Regions from separate parts of the Streptomyces sp. NBC_00637 genome, predicted to be linked through region 2. Evidence: predicted binding sites of a transcription regulator. Region 2 holds the regulator's gene; the other holds the start of a gene.
What was found. The regulator HspR, encoded in region 2, represses chaperone genes until heat shock. The targets are predictions, from matches to a motif close to TTGAGNNNNNNNNNCTCAA.
Positions count from the first base shown of each region.

Region 1: a site for HspR is predicted at 2,099-2,117, ahead of lon (endopeptidase La). Genes of this name have one in related genera too.

Region 1 covers NZ_CP109046.1:2,764,787-2,768,195, forward strand. Annotated here, with positions in the region: gene lon (endopeptidase La) at 1-2,076, opposite strand, end outside; gene OG440_RS11745 (GNAT family N-acetyltransferase) at 2,280-2,936, shown strand; gene OG440_RS11750 (DUF5954 family protein) at 3,068-3,409, shown strand, end outside.
Region 2 covers NZ_CP109046.1:3,971,918-3,975,326, reverse strand. Annotated here, with positions in the region: gene grpE (nucleotide exchange factor GrpE) at 1-232, shown strand, start outside; gene dnaJ (molecular chaperone DnaJ) at 272-1,447, shown strand; gene OG440_RS17295 (heat shock protein transcriptional repressor HspR) at 1,453-1,905, shown strand; gene OG440_RS17290 (hypothetical protein) at 1,991-3,409, opposite strand, start outside.

The DNA.
Region 1 (3,409 bases), 1.2 Mb from region 2:
CGGGACCGCGCCCGCCGGGAAGTGGATGTGCACGCCCCGGTCCTTCAGGTCGCCCACCGGCAACTCCAGTTCGGCGCCGTGACTGCGCAGGAAGCTGAGCGCGATCTGCGCCGACTCCTTCATCACGTCACCGAGCTGGCCGGTCAGGGTCAGGCCGGCCGCGCCGGTCTCCGGGTCGGCCAGCGACGCCTCGACGAAGAGGACGTCACCCCCGGCGCCGGTGACCGCGAGACCGGTCGCGACGCCGGGCACGGCGGTCCGGCGCTCGGCCGGGTCCTGGGCGGACTCGGGCACGTGGTGCGGCCGGCCGATCAGTGCGCGCAGGTCCTCGTCCCGGATGGTGAACGGCAGCTCGCGCTCGCCCAGTTCGTGCTGGGCCGCGACCTTGCGCAGCAGCCGCGCGATGGACCGCTCCAGGGTGCGCACCCCCGCCTCGCGGGTGTACTCGCCGGCGAGCTTGCGCAGCGCGCTCTCGTCGAGGGCCACTTCGTCCTTGTCCAGGCCCGCCCGCTCCAGCTGGCGCGGGAGCAGGTGGTCGCGGGCGATGACGACCTTCTCGTCCTCGGTGTAGCCGTCGAGTCGGACCAGCTCCATCCGGTCGAGCAGGGCCTCCGGGATGGCTTCGAGCACGTTGGCGGTGGCGAGGAAGACCACGTCCGACAGGTCGAGCTCGACCTCCAGGTAGTGGTCGCGGAACGTGTGGTTCTGCGCCGGGTCCAGCACCTCCAGCAGGGCGGCCGCCGGGTCGCCCCGGAAGTCGGATCCCACCTTGTCGATCTCGTCGAGGAGCACCACCGGGTTCAGCGATCCGGCCTCCTTGATCGCCCGCACGATCCGGCCGGGCAGCGCGCCGACGTAGGTCCTGCGGTGGCCGCGGATCTCCGCCTCGTCCCGGACGCCGCCGAGGGCGACGCGGACGAACTTGCGGCCCATGGCGTGGGCGACGGACTCGCCGAGGCTGGTCTTGCCGACACCGGGCGGGCCGACGAGCGCGAGCACGGCACCGCCGCGCCGCCCGCCCACGACACCCAGGCCGCGCTCGCCGCGCCGCTTGCGCACGGCGAGGTACTCGGTGATCCGCTCCTTCACGTCGTCCAGCCCGGCGTGCTCGGCGTCGAGGACGGCACGGGCGCCCTGGATGTCGTACCGGTCCTCGGTCCGCTCGTTCCACGGGAGTTCGAGGACGGTGTCCAGCCAGGTGCGGATCCAGGAGCCCTCGGGCGACTGGTCGCTGGACCGCTCCAGCTTGTCGACCTCCTTGAGGGCGGCCTCCCGGACCTTCTCGGGCAGGTCGGCGGCCTCCACGCGGGCGCGGTAGTCGTCGGACTCCTCGCCCTCCTGTTCGCCGTTGAGTTCGCGCAGCTCCTTGCGCACGGCCTCCAGCTGGCGCCGCAGCAGGAACTCGCGCTGCTGCTTGTCGACGCCCTCCTGGACGTCCTTGGCGATGGTCTCGGCCACGTCCTGCTCGGCGAGGTGGTCGCGCAGCTGCTGGGTGGCGAGCTTCAGGCGGACCACCGGGTCGGCGGTCTCCAGGAGCTCCACCTTCTGTTCGGTGGTCAGGAACGGCGAGTAGCCGGAGTTGTCGGCGAGCGCGGAGACGTCGTCGATGGCCTGGACACGGTCGACGATCTGCCAGGCGCCGCGCTTGCGCAGCCAGGCGGTGGCGAGCGCCTTGTACTCCTTGACGAGTTCGGCGACGTGACCGGGCAGGGGTTCGGGGACGCTCTGCTCGACCTTCGTCCCCTCGACCCAGAGGGCGGCGCCCGGCCCGGTGGTGCCGGCGCCGATCTTCACGCGGCCGCGGCCGCGGATCAGCGCGCCCGGGTCGCCGTCGGCCAGCCGGCCGACCTGTTCGACGGTGCCCAGCACGCCGGTGCCGGCGTAGGTCCCGTCGAGGCGCGGCACCAGGAGTACCTGAGGCTTGCCCGGTGTTGCACGGGCGGCGGCCTGGGCGGCCTCCACCGCGGCGCGCACGTCGGTGTCGTTGAGGTCCAGCGGAACCACCATGCCGGGGAGCACGACCTCGTCGTCGAGAGGCAGCACGGGCAGGGTGAGCGGTGTGGACGTCGATGCCATGATCTCCCCTTAGGCAGTCAAGTTGAGCTATGCCGACTCAATGCACGTGAGTCCCCGAATGTTCCCCACGATGCGTCCCGTTCGCTGTGGGCGATCACGGCTGTACCGGCGGGCCGCTTCGGCCCTACGGTCACACGTAACAGGCCAATACAGCAGGCGCCACTTACAGACGCCGCTCACATCGCCGGTTTCAGGGGGTTCTCGTGGAGCGCTTCGTCCAGGCATGGGTGGACGGGTGGGTCGTGTCGCGGGGGGCGGCTCCGCCCGCGGCCGAGCCCTGGGGCTGGACCGTCGACGTGGGAACGGGAATCCATCACGTCACCCGGCACGTGCTCGGCGCGACGAACGACGCGGTGGCGGAGCCGACCGTCCGGGAGGTGGCGGGCGCGGTGACCGGCGCCGGCGTCTGGCTCAAGGTGTTCGCCGACCCGGCGGTGACCGGACCCTGGCTGGGGCCCGGCTGGTGGATCGACCCCGAGCCCGGCTTCCTGATGACGGCTCCCCTCCCGGACACGCCGCCCGGCCCGGCCCCCGACGGCTACCGGACCCGCACGTGGTCGCGCGGCGGCGTGACCCGCACCATGGTCGTCGCCCCGGACGGCTCGCTGGCCGCGCGCGGGCAGATCGCGCCGACCGGCGCGACGGCGGTCGTCGACCAGATCGAGACCTCCCCCGGCCACCGCCGCCGCGGACTCGGCGCCCTCGTCATGCGGACCCTGCACCACGCGGCGGCCGAACAGGGTGCCCGGACCGGAGTGCTGGGGGCGACACCGCAGGGGCGGGCACTGTACGAGTCCCTGGGCTGGCGCGTCGAGTCCCCGCTGACGAGCGCGAAGTTCACGGGGGAGACACACGGGTGACGTCCGGAGGCCGGGAGGGCGCATCGTCCGGTGCCGCACGACCGGGCACGCCCCTCGCGCCCCCTCTCCGTACCCCGCCCACTTCCGGCATTCACCCCGAAGTCACCCGCCCGCGCGACCACAATGCGCGTATGACCGATGACTGGAAGCGACGTCTCGACGCCCTCCACGCCGACCTGGTCCGCCGTGACGACCCCGTCGCCTGGGTGACGGAGGCGGACGCCGTCGAGGCCTCGCGGCGGTATCCGCACATCGCGTTGCGCGGACCCGTCTTCGGTGTCGCCGCGTGGAACCGGGCGGCCGGCGAGCCCGACTGGCGGCTGCTCAAGCCGGTGATGGACGGCATGCCCCAGCAGGCCAGGGACGGGCTCAACTCGCACCTGTGGTTCAAGGCCAAGGACGGCACCGACGACCCGGCCGCCCGGCGCGAACTGCTGGCGGCCGTCGCCGTGCTGGAGCGGGCCCCGGCCGAC
Region 2 (3,409 bases):
GGGCGAGCCCTTCGACCCGACGATCCACGAGGCCCTGATGCACAGCTACGCGCCCGACGTCACCGAGACGACGTGCGTGGCGATCCTGCAGCCCGGGTATCGGATCGGCGAACGCACCATCCGCCCCGCGCGGGTGGCCGTGGCCGAACCGCAGCCCGGTGCGCAGGCGTCGACGGCCGACGAGGCCGAGGCGGCCGACGACAAGGAGAGCGGTGGCCCGGACGAGGGCTGAGCTCGATCGGATGAGCTGGTGGGAGGAGGGACGTCGAGGATGAGCACCAAGGACTTCGTCGAGAAGGACTTCTACAAGGTCCTCGGCGTCCCCAAGGACGCCACCGAGGCCGAGATCAAGAAGGCGTACCGCAAACTCGCCCGCGAGTTCCATCCGGACGCCAACAAGGGCAACACCAAGGCGGAGGAACGCTTCAAGGAGATCTCCGAGGCGAACGACGTCCTCGGTGACCCCAAGAAGCGCAAGGAGTACGACGAGGCACGCGCCCTCTTCGGCAACGGCGGCTTCCGCCCCGGCCCGGGCGCGGGCGGCAACTTCAACTTCGACCTGGGCGACCTCTTCGGAGGCGGTGCCCAGGGCGGCGGCGCGCAGGGCGGCTTCGGCGGCGGCATCGGGGACGTGTTCGGCGGCCTGTTCAACCGCGGCGGCCCCGGTACGACCCGCACCCAGCCCCGGCGCGGCCAGGACATCGACACCGAGGTCACCCTGACCTTCACGGAGGCGATCGAGGGCGCGACCGTCCCGCTGCGCATGTCCTCGCAGGCCCCCTGCAAGGCGTGTTCGGGGACGGGCGACAAGAACGGCACCCCGCGCGTGTGCCCGACCTGTGTGGGCACCGGCCAGGTGGCGAGGGGTTCCGGGGGCGGCTTCTCCCTGACCGACCCGTGCCCGGACTGCAAGGGCCGGGGCCTGATCGCCGAGCATCCCTGCCTGGACTGCAAGGGCAGCGGCCGCGCGAAGTCGTCACGGACCATGCAGGTCCGCATCCCCGCGGGGGTGACGGACGGCCAGCGCATCCGGCTGCGCGGCAAGGGCGCCCCGGGCGAGCGCGGCGGCCCGGCGGGCGACCTGTACGTCGTCGTCCACGTCGGCGCCCACCCGGTGTTCGGCCGCAAGGAGGACAACCTGACGGTGACCGTCCCGGTGACGTTCACCGAGGCGGCACTCGGCGGCGAGATCAAGGTGCCGACGCTCGGTGGGCCGTCCCTGACCTTGAAGCTTCCGCCCGGCACGCCCAACGGCCGCACCATGCGGGCGCGGGGCAAGGGCGCGGTCCGCAAGGACGGCACCCGCGGCGACCTGTTGGTCACCGTCGAGGTGAGTGTCCCGAAGGACCTGTCGGGGAAGGCTCGTGAAGCGCTGGAGGCGTATCGCGAGGCGACCGCGGGCGAGGACCCGCGGGCGGAGCTGTTCGAGGCCGCGAAGGGAGCATGAGAGTGATGGACGGCCGTCGGCGTAACCCGTATGAACTGACCCAGGAGACTCCGGTCTACGTCATCTCGGTGGCGGCCCAGCTCTCGGGCCTGCATCCGCAGACGCTGCGCCAGTACGACCGCCTGGGTCTCGTCTCCCCCGACCGCACCGCCGGCCGGGGGCGCCGTTACTCGGCACGCGACATCGAGCTGCTGCGCACGGTGCAGGCCCTGTCCCAGGACGAGGGCATCAACCTGGCCGGCATCAAGCGGATCATCGAGCTGGAGAACCAGGTGGCCGCGCTCCAGGCGAGGGCCGCGGAGCTGGAGGCCGCGCTGGACGGCGCGGCCGCGACCATGCAGCAGCGGGAGGCGGCGGTGCACGCCTCCTACCGGCGGGACCTGGTGCCGTACCAGGAGGTCCAGCAGACCAGCGCGTTGGTCGTCTGGCGGCCCAAGCGACAGCAGCCGACGGACTGACACCCGACGGCGGCACGTGGACAAAGGCAGGGGCCCGGAGATTCGTCTCCGGGCCCCTGCTTTGTCCCTGCTCGTCGGACGGTCGTCAGGTGTCCCTGTCGACCCCCGGCTCGGGTCGCTCATGGCCCGGCGGTTGTCGCTGCTGCGGCGGTGGCTGGACGGGGGCGGGCGGCCGGCTGGCGCCGCCCCGGGGGACACCCATCTGCCACAGATGCGAACCGGGGACGCCACCGGGGGCGGGGGAGGGAGCGGGTGCCGGCGCTGGGGTCGGGGATGACGCCGGTCCCGGGGACGAGGTCGGCGCTGGTGCGGGTGCGGGTGCGGGTGCTGGGCTTGGCCCGGGGCCGGCCGCGGGCTTCGAGGTCTGCTCCGCCTCAGGGGTGGGTTCCGCGGCAGGCGCGTGTTCCGCCTCGGGGGTGGGTTCCGCGGCAGGCGCGTGTTCCGTCTCGGGGGTGGGTTCCGCGGCGGGTGCGTGTTCCGTCTCGGGGGTGGGTTCCGCGGCAGACGAGTGTTCCGCGGCGGGCTCGGAGTTCTGCTGGGGCAGGGCGGGGGACCGGGGGCCGGTCGCCGGTGGATTCGCGCCCAGGTCCTGGGACTGGCCCGGGTCCGGGCGCCGCCAGCGTTCCGGGATCGTCGACATGCGGCGTACAGCTTCGGGGTCGCCCGCCGCTGCCGCCGCGACGGCGCGTGCGCGCAGGGCGCTCTGACGGGCGATCGGGGAGAAGCCGGGGGCCGCGTTGCCGGTCTCGGACGGCAGAGCGCGGACGCCCATCTCGTTCAACCGGCCCTGGATTCCCGTCTCCGGGGCGAAGATCTCGCGCGGCAGCTGCCAGGAGGCCGCGCCGTCCACGTCGACGCGGTGCTCCCTGCCGTCCACGGCGAAGGTGAGCCCGTAGCCGATGTACTGGTCGTCCCTGTCGAACAGCAGGTCCCCGGAGATCTCCCCGCCTCGGTCGCGCACCTCGTCGGCGAGGACCTGGAGAGCGGGCGGGAGGGGGTTGGTGCGGCCGAGGCTGGTGACGTAGCCGTCGCTCCGGGCCACTCGCGGTTCCCCGGTCCCCTTCTCGGTGTAGGGGACCTGGAAGCGGGTCTCGCCCTTCTCGTCCTGGTAGGTCTCGATGGCCCCGACACGTGCTTCGACGAAGGTCAGGCGCTGCTGGCCGCCCTCGCCATGGCCGTATCGCCGCTCCATCGCCGGGAACTGGACCTGGTGCAGCAGCGCCGGCGGCGGTTTCGAACCGATGATCGTGACGTGGGAGTCGGGATTCCGGAGCAGGATGATCTCCGCGTTGGCGACGGCGGTTCCGCCGGACCCCACGACGATCCACTCGTCGGCGACGCGCGGGTCGAAACGGCCCTCGGCGACCTCGTCGCCGAGCAGCGCCCGGCCCTCGGCGGCCTCGCGCGCCGCCTCCCACTTCTGCGTCGACTCGAGGGCCGTGAAGCAGTTGCTCATGCGGGTCTCGTCCGCGGTGCCCAGGCCGGCCGAGAGGGCGTCCCTCAG